Regions from separate parts of the Propioniciclava sp. MC1683 genome, predicted to be linked through region 1. Evidence: predicted binding sites of a transcription regulator. Region 1 holds the regulator's gene; the other holds the start of a gene.
What was found. The regulator HrcA, encoded in region 1, represses chaperone genes, less so after heat shock. The targets are predictions, from matches to a motif close to TTGGCACTCGNNNNNNNCGAGTGCCAA.
Positions count from the first base shown of each region.

Region 2: the regulator HrcA is predicted to act here: its motif matches at 1,896-1,922, upstream of groES (co-chaperone GroES).

Region 1 is NZ_JACJFX010000004.1:61,960-66,369, reverse strand. Features, by position in the region: gene H5397_RS03600 (inositol monophosphatase) at 1-644, shown strand, start outside; gene H5397_RS03595 (MBL fold metallo-hydrolase) at 654-1,454, opposite strand; gene hrcA (heat-inducible transcriptional repressor HrcA) at 1,533-2,558, shown strand; gene dnaJ (molecular chaperone DnaJ) at 2,578-3,762, shown strand; gene H5397_RS03580 (16S rRNA (uracil(1498)-N(3))-methyltransferase) at 3,806-4,410, shown strand, end outside.
Region 2 is NZ_JACJFX010000010.1:28,042-32,451, forward strand. Features, by position in the region: gene groL (chaperonin GroEL) at 1-1,493, opposite strand, end outside; gene groES (co-chaperone GroES) at 1,505-1,801, opposite strand; gene H5397_RS18825 (class I SAM-dependent methyltransferase) at 1,965-3,146, opposite strand; gene H5397_RS08450 (hypothetical protein) at 3,149-3,538, opposite strand; gene H5397_RS08455 (hypothetical protein) at 3,535-3,888, opposite strand; gene galE (UDP-glucose 4-epimerase GalE) at 3,992-4,410, shown strand, end outside.

The DNA.
Region 1 (4,410 bases):
CCGTCGCCGACCGCGAGGCGGAGGCGGAGCTCACCGCCGCCTTCGGCCGGGCCACCCCGGGCGCGTTGGTGGTGGGGGAGGAGGCCTCCTTCGCCGACCCGACCGCCCTGCGCGCGCTGCCCGACGCCGAGCACGCCTGGGTCGTCGACCCGGTCGACGGCACCCGCAACTTCGCCGCGGGCACCCACGACTTCGGCGTCATGGTCGCCGAGGTCCGGCGCGGGGAGGCCACCCGCGGCTGGATCTGGCAGCCGCTCCACGACGCCCTCTACCTCGTCGAGCGCGGCGCCGGCGTCACCTGCAACGGGACGCCGCTGGCCCGGCTCGACCCGGGGCCCGGCCCGTGGGAGGTCGCCGTGTGGCCGCGCCTGCGGCACACCCGGGCGCCCGGCCTGCGGCTGCGCCCGACGCGCGGCTCGTGCGCGATCGACTACCCGGCGCTCGCGCGCGGGGAGCTGCACGGGCTGGCGTACCGCTCGATCCACCCCTGGGACCACCTCGCGGGCACGCTCATGGTGACCGAGCTGGGCGGGGCGGCGTGCGTCGACGGGCGCGCCTACGCGCCCGGGGTCACCGGGAGGATGCTGACGGTCGGGGCCTCGCCCGAGGTCGTGGAGCTGGCGTCGCGCCGGCTCGCCCCCTGAGGGGCCCGCTCAGCGGTTGATCAGCGGCAGCGTCGGGCGCTGGCGTGGCCGCCCGGCCTCGCGCATGCGGGTGATCGCCTGCGCGACGAACTGCTCGGCCGGCTCCTGCGGCCACGGCCAGTCGGGAGCCCACGCGCCGGCCGCACCCCTGCCCGCGTGGTACAGCGCCTGCGCGCGCTCGTGCAGCCACTGCATCTCGCCCCGCTGCGTGCCGGCGCCGTCCATGTTCAGCGCCGGCCCGTGCCCAGGGATGATCACGCAGTCGCGGGGCAGCATGCCGGCCACCCAGTCCAGGGAGGCGCCCCACTCCCCGGGCCACGAGTCGGTGCCGGCGGACGGCTCGGCGGAGGTCTCGAGCAGGTCGCCGAGGAAGGCCACCTTGCGCCCGGGCACCACGGCGACCACGTCGTGGTCGGTGTGACCGCGGCCGAAGTGGGCCAGCTCGACGTGGCAGTCGCCCAGGTTGACCGCGGACGCCATCGCGATCGTCCGCGACGGCGCTGGGGTGCCCTCCGCGCAGGCGCGGGCCAGGTGCTCGTGGCCGAGGGTGACCAGGTCCCCGAACGCGGCGAGGCCGCCGACGTGGTCATAGTGGGCGTGCGTGACGACGACGTGGGTCAGGGGGACGCCCCCGGCCACGGCTTCGGCCGCGGCCCGGATGGCGCGGCCCTGCTCGGGGGAGCTGCCGGTGTCGACGAGGAGGGCCCCGGTCGACCCCACGACGAGGCCGACGTTCACCCCCTCGGGCTCGGCCACCGCGACGTGCACGCGGTCGGCGACGGGCACGAACGGTCCCAGGCTGTACTCCACCCGGCCACCCTAGCGAGGGCGCCCGACCCGATGGCGTAGACTGGCACTCTGTCAGGTCGAGTGCCAAGGAGGTGGAGCGTGCTGGACGACCGCAAGCTGGCCATCCTGCGCGCCATCGTCACCGACTACGTCTCCAGCCAGGAGCCCGTGGGCTCCAAGGCCCTCGTCGAGCGGCACAACCTGAACGTCTCCCCGGCCACCGTGCGCAACGACATGGCGGTGCTGGAGGAGGAGGGCTACATCACCCAGCCGCACACCTCGGCCGGGCGCATCCCCACCGACAAGGGCTACCGCCTGTTCGTCGACCGCCTGTCCACGGTCAAGCCGCTGACCTCGGCCGAGAAGCGCGCGATCACCCAGTTCATGGCCGGTGCCCTCGACGTCGACGACGTCGTGCGCCGCACGGTGGCCCTGCTGGCGCAGATCACCCGCCAGGTCGCGATCGTCCAGTACCCGGTGCTGTCGAGCATGGTCATCCGCCACGTCGAGGTGCTCCGCCTGGGCGCCGACCGCGGCCTGGTGATGTGCGTCAGCGCCACCGGTGCGGTCGAGCAGCGCCTCGTCGTGCTCCCGCCCGAGGGCGACCGGCACGACGACGACCTCGCGCTCGTCCGGGGCCGGCTCGCCGAGCTGCTCGTCGGGGCCACGCCCCGCGAGGCCGTCGACCGGCTGGCCACGTTCACCGACCAGCTGCCGCCCGCGGCGTCCGGCCTCGCGGCCACGATCGTGGCCGCCCTGCTCGACATCGTGACCGACGACCCCGGCGCCCGCGTCGCCGTCGCCGGCGTGCCCAACCTGACCCGGTTCGGCGACCAGTTCGAGACCACCGTCAAGCCGGTGCTCGAGGCCCTGGAGGAGCAGGTCGTCCTGCTGCGCCTGCTGGGCGAGGCCACCTCGCCCACCGACGTGACCGTGCGGATCGGGCACGAGAACCCCTACGCGCCGCTGCAGGCCACCTCGGTCGTGGCGTCGGGCTACGGCACCGACGAGCGCGCCTGGGCCACGCTGGGCATCGTGGGCCCCACCCGTATGGACTACCCTTCGGCCATCGCCTCCGTGCGCGCTGTCGCACGGTACGTTGGCCGGTTCCTCGCCGAAGCCTGATCCCGCACACCAAAGGAACATGTTGAGCGACTACTACGAGGTCCTGGGCGTCCCCCGGGACGCGACTGCCGAGCAGGTCAAGAAGGCGTACCGCAAGCTCGCGATGAAGTACCACCCCGACGTGGCCGACGACCCCGCCTCGGCGGAGAAGTTCAAGGAGATCGGCGAGGCCTACGCCGTGCTGTCCGACGACAAGAAGCGGCAGATGTACGACTTGGGCGGCGACCCGATGCGTGGCGGCGGTGGCTTCGGCCCTGGCGGCTTCGGCGGGTTCGGCCCGGGCGGGGCGGCCGGTTTCGACGTCGGCGGACTGTTCGACGCCATGTTCGGCGCGCAGGGGTCGCGGGGACCGCGCAGCCGCGTCCGCAAGGGGCAGGACGCCCTCGTGCGGCTCAACCTGACCCTGGCCGAGGCGGCGTTCGGGACGACCAAGCCGATCCGCGTCGACACCGCCGTCATCTGCCCCACCTGCACGGGCAAGGGTGCCGCCGACGGCACCGAGCCGGTCACGTGCGGTACCTGCCACGGCGCCGGCGACGTGCAGACGGTCCAGCGCTCGTTCCTGGGCGACATCCGCACGGTCCAGCCGTGCCCCACCTGCCGCGGCTACGGCACGACGATCCCGCACCCCTGTGGCGAGTGCTCCGGCGAGGGCAGGGTGCGCTCCACACGGACGATCAACGTCAAGATCCCCGCGGGCGTGAGCACCGGCAACCGCGTGCACCTCGACAGCCAGGGCGAGGTCGGACCCGGCGGTGGTCCCTCGGGCGACCTCTACGTCGAGCTGTCGGTCAGCAACCACGACGTCTTCAAGCGCGACGGCGACAACCTCGAGATGGTGGCGCGTCTACCCATGACGGCGGCGGCCCTGGGCACCGAGGTCTGGATCGACACGCTCGAGGCCGACGTCGAGGGCACCCTCGAGGAGGAGTCCCGCGTGCGCCTGGAGGTCCCGGCCGGGACGCAGTCGGGCACGCGCCTGGTCGTGACGGGTCGCGGCGTGCCGCGGCTGCGTGGCGCCGGACGCGGCGACCTCGGCGTTACGCTGTTGGTGCAGACACCGCAGTCGCTGGACGAGACCCAACGCGACCTCCTGCGCAAGCTGGCCGAGGCGCGCGGCGAGACCCGTCCCGCGGCGACGGTGTCGCGCGGCGCCACGAACAAGGGCTTCTTCAGCCGCCTGAAGGACGCCTTCGCGGACTGACGCCGAGGACACACCGCCGAGCACCCGAGCGAGCCGAGGAGACATGACCGAAGCCCTGTTCCTGGCCGACCTGCACTCCCCGCAGGTGGGCGACACCGTGACCGTCGACGGCGACGAGGGACGCCACGCCGCTGCGGTGCGCCGCATCCGGGTGGGGGAGACCATCATGGTCGCCGACGGCGCCGGGACCGGCGTGCGTGGCGAGGTCACCGCGACCGACCGCGCCTCGGTGACCCTCGAGGTGGCGGAGGTGCTGACCAGCCCCGAGGCCCCCATCCGCTACCACGCGGTGCAGGCCCTCGCGAAGGGCGACCGGGCCGAGCTGGCCGTCGAGATGCTGACCGAGCTCGGCATCGACCGGATCATCCCGTGGCAGTCGAGCCGGTCGGTGGTGAAGTGGACCCACGACCGTGAGGAGCGGCAGCTGGGCCGCTGGCGGACGACCGCCCGCGAGGCCACCAAGCAGAGCCGGCGCCTGCGCGTGCCCATCATCACCTCCGCGATGACGACGCGCGAGCTGGTCGAGCTGATCCCGACCATGGCGGTCACGTTCATCCTCCACGAGGGGGCCGAGCTGACACTGCGTCACTTCGACCTGCCCGAGGAGGGCGACGTCCTGATCATCATCGGCCCCGAGGGCGGGCTGAC
Region 2 (4,410 bases), on a different contig from region 1:
GTCACCTTGACCGGGTCGATGACACCGGAGGCGATGAGGTCCTCGTAGGTGCCCGTGGCGCCGTTCCAGCCGTGGCCGGGCTGCAGCTCCTTGACCTTGGAGACGATGACGTAGCCGGGCTCGCCACCGTTCTCCGCGATCCAGCGCAGCGGCTCGACGACGGCCTTCTCGACGATCTGGACGCCGACTCGCTCGTCACCGGTCAGGCCGAGGCCGTCGGAGAGCACCGAGGCGGCGTGCACGAGGGCGGAACCGCCACCGGCGACGATGCCCTCCTCGATGGCCGCACGGGTGGCGCTCACGGCGTCCTCGATGCGGTGCTTCTTCTCCTTCATCTCGACCTCGGTCGCAGCGCCGACCTTGATCACGCACACGCCACCGGCCAGCTTCGCGACCCGCTCCTGGAGCTTCTCGCGGTCCCAGTCGGAGTCGGTGCGGGAGATCTCGCCCCGCAGCTGCTCGACGCGACCCGCCACCGCGGACGCCTCGCCGGCGCCGTCGACGATGGTGGTGTTGTCCTTGGTCACCACGACGCGGCGGGCGCGGCCCAGCACGTCGAGGCCGACCTGGTCGAGCTTGAGGCCGACCTCGGCGGCGACGACCTGGCCGCCGGTGAGGATCGCGATGTCCTCGAGCATGGCCTTGCGGCGGTCGCCGAAGGCGGGGGCCTTGACGGCCACCGAGGTGAAGGTGCCGCGGATCTTGTTCACCACGAGGGTGGACAGGGCCTCGCCGTCGACGTCCTCGGCCACGATGAAGAGCTGGCCGCCGGCGCCGATGACCTTCTCCAGCAGCGGCAGGAGGTCGGCCATCGAGCTGATCTTGCCCGAGTGGATGAGGATGTACGGGTCGTCGAGGATGGCCTCCATGCGCTCAGGGTCGGTCACCATGTACGGCGACAGGTAGCCCTTGTCGAACTGCATGCCCTCGGTGAACTCGAGCTCGGTGCCCAGCGTGTTGGACTCGTCGACGGTGATGACGCCGTCCTTGCCGACCTTGTCGAAGGCGTCGGCGATGAGCTCGCCGATCTCGGAGTCACGGCTGGAGATCGTCGCGACCGAGGCCATGTCGGCGGTGGTGTCGACCTGGCGGGCGACCTTGTGGAGCTCCTCGCCGAGGGCGTCCACGGCCTTCTCGATGCCGCGCTTGATGCCGACCGGGTTGATGCCGGCCGCAACGGCGCGCAGGCCCTCGTGGACCAGCGCCTGGGCGAGCACCGTCGCCGTCGTCGTGCCGTCACCGGCGACGTCGTTGGTCTTGGTGGCGACCTCCTTGGCGAGCTGTGCGCCGAGGTTCTCGTAGGGGTCGTTGAGCTCGACCTCCTTGGCCACGGTCACGCCGTCGTTGGTGATCGTCGGGGCGCCCCACTTCTTGTCGAGCACCACGTACCGGCCCTTCGGGCCGAGCGTCACCTTCACGGCGTTGGCGAGGGCGTCGACGCCACGCTCGAGCGAGCGGCGCGCCTCCTCGTCAAACTGAAGGATCTTGGGCATGGATGACTTCCTTACTTGGAGACGACGGCGAGGATGTCACGAGCGTTCAGGAGCAGGTACTCCTGGCCGTCGTACTTGACCTCGGTGCCGCCGTACTTGGAGAAGATGACGACGTCGCCCTCGGCGACGTCCAGCGGAACGCGGTTGCCGTTGTCGTCGATGCGGCCGGGACCGGTCGCCACGACCTTGCCCTCCTGCGGCTTCTCCTTGGCGGTGTCGGGGATGACCAGGCCCGAGGCGGTGGTGGTCTCTGCCTCCAGGGGCTGGACGAGGACGCGGTCCTCGAGCGGCTTGATCGTGACGGTCACGATGGTGCCCTTTCTTCGTGTTGGGGCCCCGGTGCGGGACCCACGGTTTCGTTCGATGTGCGCCGCCCAGGCGTCGTCGCGGTGCCGCCGTGGGCTGGCAGACTCGATGGTCGAGTGCCAACACAGACTCTATCCACGCGTTGGCACTCGTTCAACCCGAGTGCTAATCCGGGAGGGACTGCGCCTGCCCCGCCCGCCCGCACACGAGGACGCGCGCCCCGTCCCGGGTGGGGGTGACCACGAGCGTCGCGACCCCCCTGCCCCTGAGCCTGAGTCGCCGGCGCAGGGCGGCGGGGTCGAACTCGAGGCCGCGCTTCTTGATCTCGAGAGTACCGACGCCGCGCTCACGTACCCACGCGCGCAGCACCTTCTCGTCGAACGGCAGCACCTCGCGCACGGCGAAGACCGTCGCGAAGGGGGTCGGCATGTCCCACGGGGCACTCAGGTAGGCGATGCCGTCGGTGATGCGGTGGGCCTTCACCAGCCCGGCGAACTCGTCGACGAGCCCGGCGCGGACGACCGCCCCGTCGGGTTCGTAGAGGTACTCCTCGATAGCGCCCACCCCGGCAGACGGACGGCCGGTGTCGGCGAGCTCGACCCCGTCGACGATCGCGGCGCGGCGGCCCGGGCGGGCGCCCGGCCCGGCCCACAGGGCGCACTCGACGACGCTGCCGGCGTCGGAGACCCACTCGGCCTCGACCGTGTCGACGATCAGGCTGTGCGGCACCCCCGGCCCGAGCTTCACGCATGCGGGGCGGGTGCCGTCGAGCAGCGCCTCGACGAACGGCCACGGCGGGCTGAGGTCCTCCACGCGCCACGAGCGGCCGGCCCCGGTGCGGCGGGCAGGGTCGGCGAACACGGCCAAGTCGGGGTCGGACGCCGCGAGCTGCGGCCACAGATCGGTGACGTCGCCGACGAGCACTTCGGTGCCGAGGTTGGCCTGCGCGAGCACGGCGGTGACCTCGTCGCGCTCGACGGCGATGACGTGGAGGCCCGCGTCCTGGAGCGCCAGCGCGTCCACGCCGAGGCCGCACCCGAGGTCGGCGACGCGCGTCGCCCCGGTGGCGGCGAGCCGGGCAGCCCGGCGGGCGGCCACCGGCCAGCGCGTGGCCTGCTCGAGGCCGTCGGCGGTGAGGAACAGGTTTTCGGCGCGGGGCCCGAGCTTGGCGACGGCGCGGCGGCGCAGGGCGACCTGGTCGAGGACGGCCGCCGCTTGGTCGGGTTCCACGAGCGCGCGCAGGCGGGTGGCGGCACCGAGCGATCCCGGGTCGGCCTCGGCCGCGGCAGCGCGCAGGGCCGGGCCCGCGGCGTCCGAGACGAGCCAGCGGGCAGTGGCGACGTCCACGCTCAGCCGACGATGTGGATGACGACCAGGCCGTCGGGCGACTTGGTGCCCGCGACCTCCCACGCCCAGTCGACCGCGCGGGTGATGCCGGCGGCCAGGCCGTACTTCGCGCGGGTCGCGGTGGCCGCCTCGGCGAGCTGGTCGCCCTCGGTGACGAGCTCGGCGCGGCCCTCGAACACCGGCTCGGTACGCAGGGCCTTGCCGGAGCCGGACGCCGCCTGCACCGACACCACGTGGCTGTGGCCGAGCCGGTCGACCCACGGGGTGCTGTGCGGGGTCCAGATGCCGACCGTGTCCTCGCCCAGCCGCACGACGTACTCCGACGACGTGGTGGCCGTGCCGTCGGCGGCGAAGGTGGTCACGCAGATGCGGTCGGCGTCGCCGAGGCTCACGGGTGGGTCCCGTCGGCCGGGCCCTCGGGCAGGGCGCCGCGCTCGGCCGCCTTGTTGGCGATCGCGGCGCTGCGGCCGGAGTTGACCTCGTCGAGCGTCGAGCGGCGGACCTGTCCCTGCGTGCGCGTCGGCAGGCCGAGGCCCAGGCCGAGCAGCAGGCCACCCGCGAGCGCCACGCCGGCGATCATGGTGGTCGTCGTGACCGGGTTGGCGATGACGCGCGCGCTGTCGTAGCGCTGCGCGGCGCCGATGATCTCCTGCATGTCCCAGCCGAACCGGAACAGCCAGACGCCCGCGCCGACGAGCGCGGCGAGGCCGAGCAGGCCGAGCAACCACTTCAGAGGCTTCATGGGCGGCAGCCTATCGCCGGGCTCCGGCGGGGCGGCAAGCCATCGCCCGGGGGACTCCCCGGGAGGACTAACGTTGGGGGGGCGACCCAGGAAAGGACCAGCGATGCGCGTTCTCGTCACCGGCGGCGCCGGCTACATCGGCTCCCACACCACCCTCGCCCTCCTGCGCGAGGGCCACGAGGTGCTCGTGGTGGACGACCTGTCCAACAGCTCCGAGGAGTCGCTGCGCCGGGTGGCCGGGCTGGCCGGGCGCGAGGCGTCCTTCGTCGAGGCGAACGTGCGGGACGAGGCTGCGTTGGAGGAGGCCTTCGCCGGCTTCTCCCCCGAGGCCGTGATCCACTTCGCCGGCTGGAAGGCCGTGGGCGAGTCGACGCAGATCCCGCTGACGTACTACCGCGAGAACCTCGAGTCCACGATCACCCTGCTCGAGGTCATGGCCCGGCACGCGTGCCACAAGATCGTGTTCTCGAGCTCGGCGACCGTGTACGGCGAGCTGTCCGAGCCGCCCTTCGTCGAGGACGC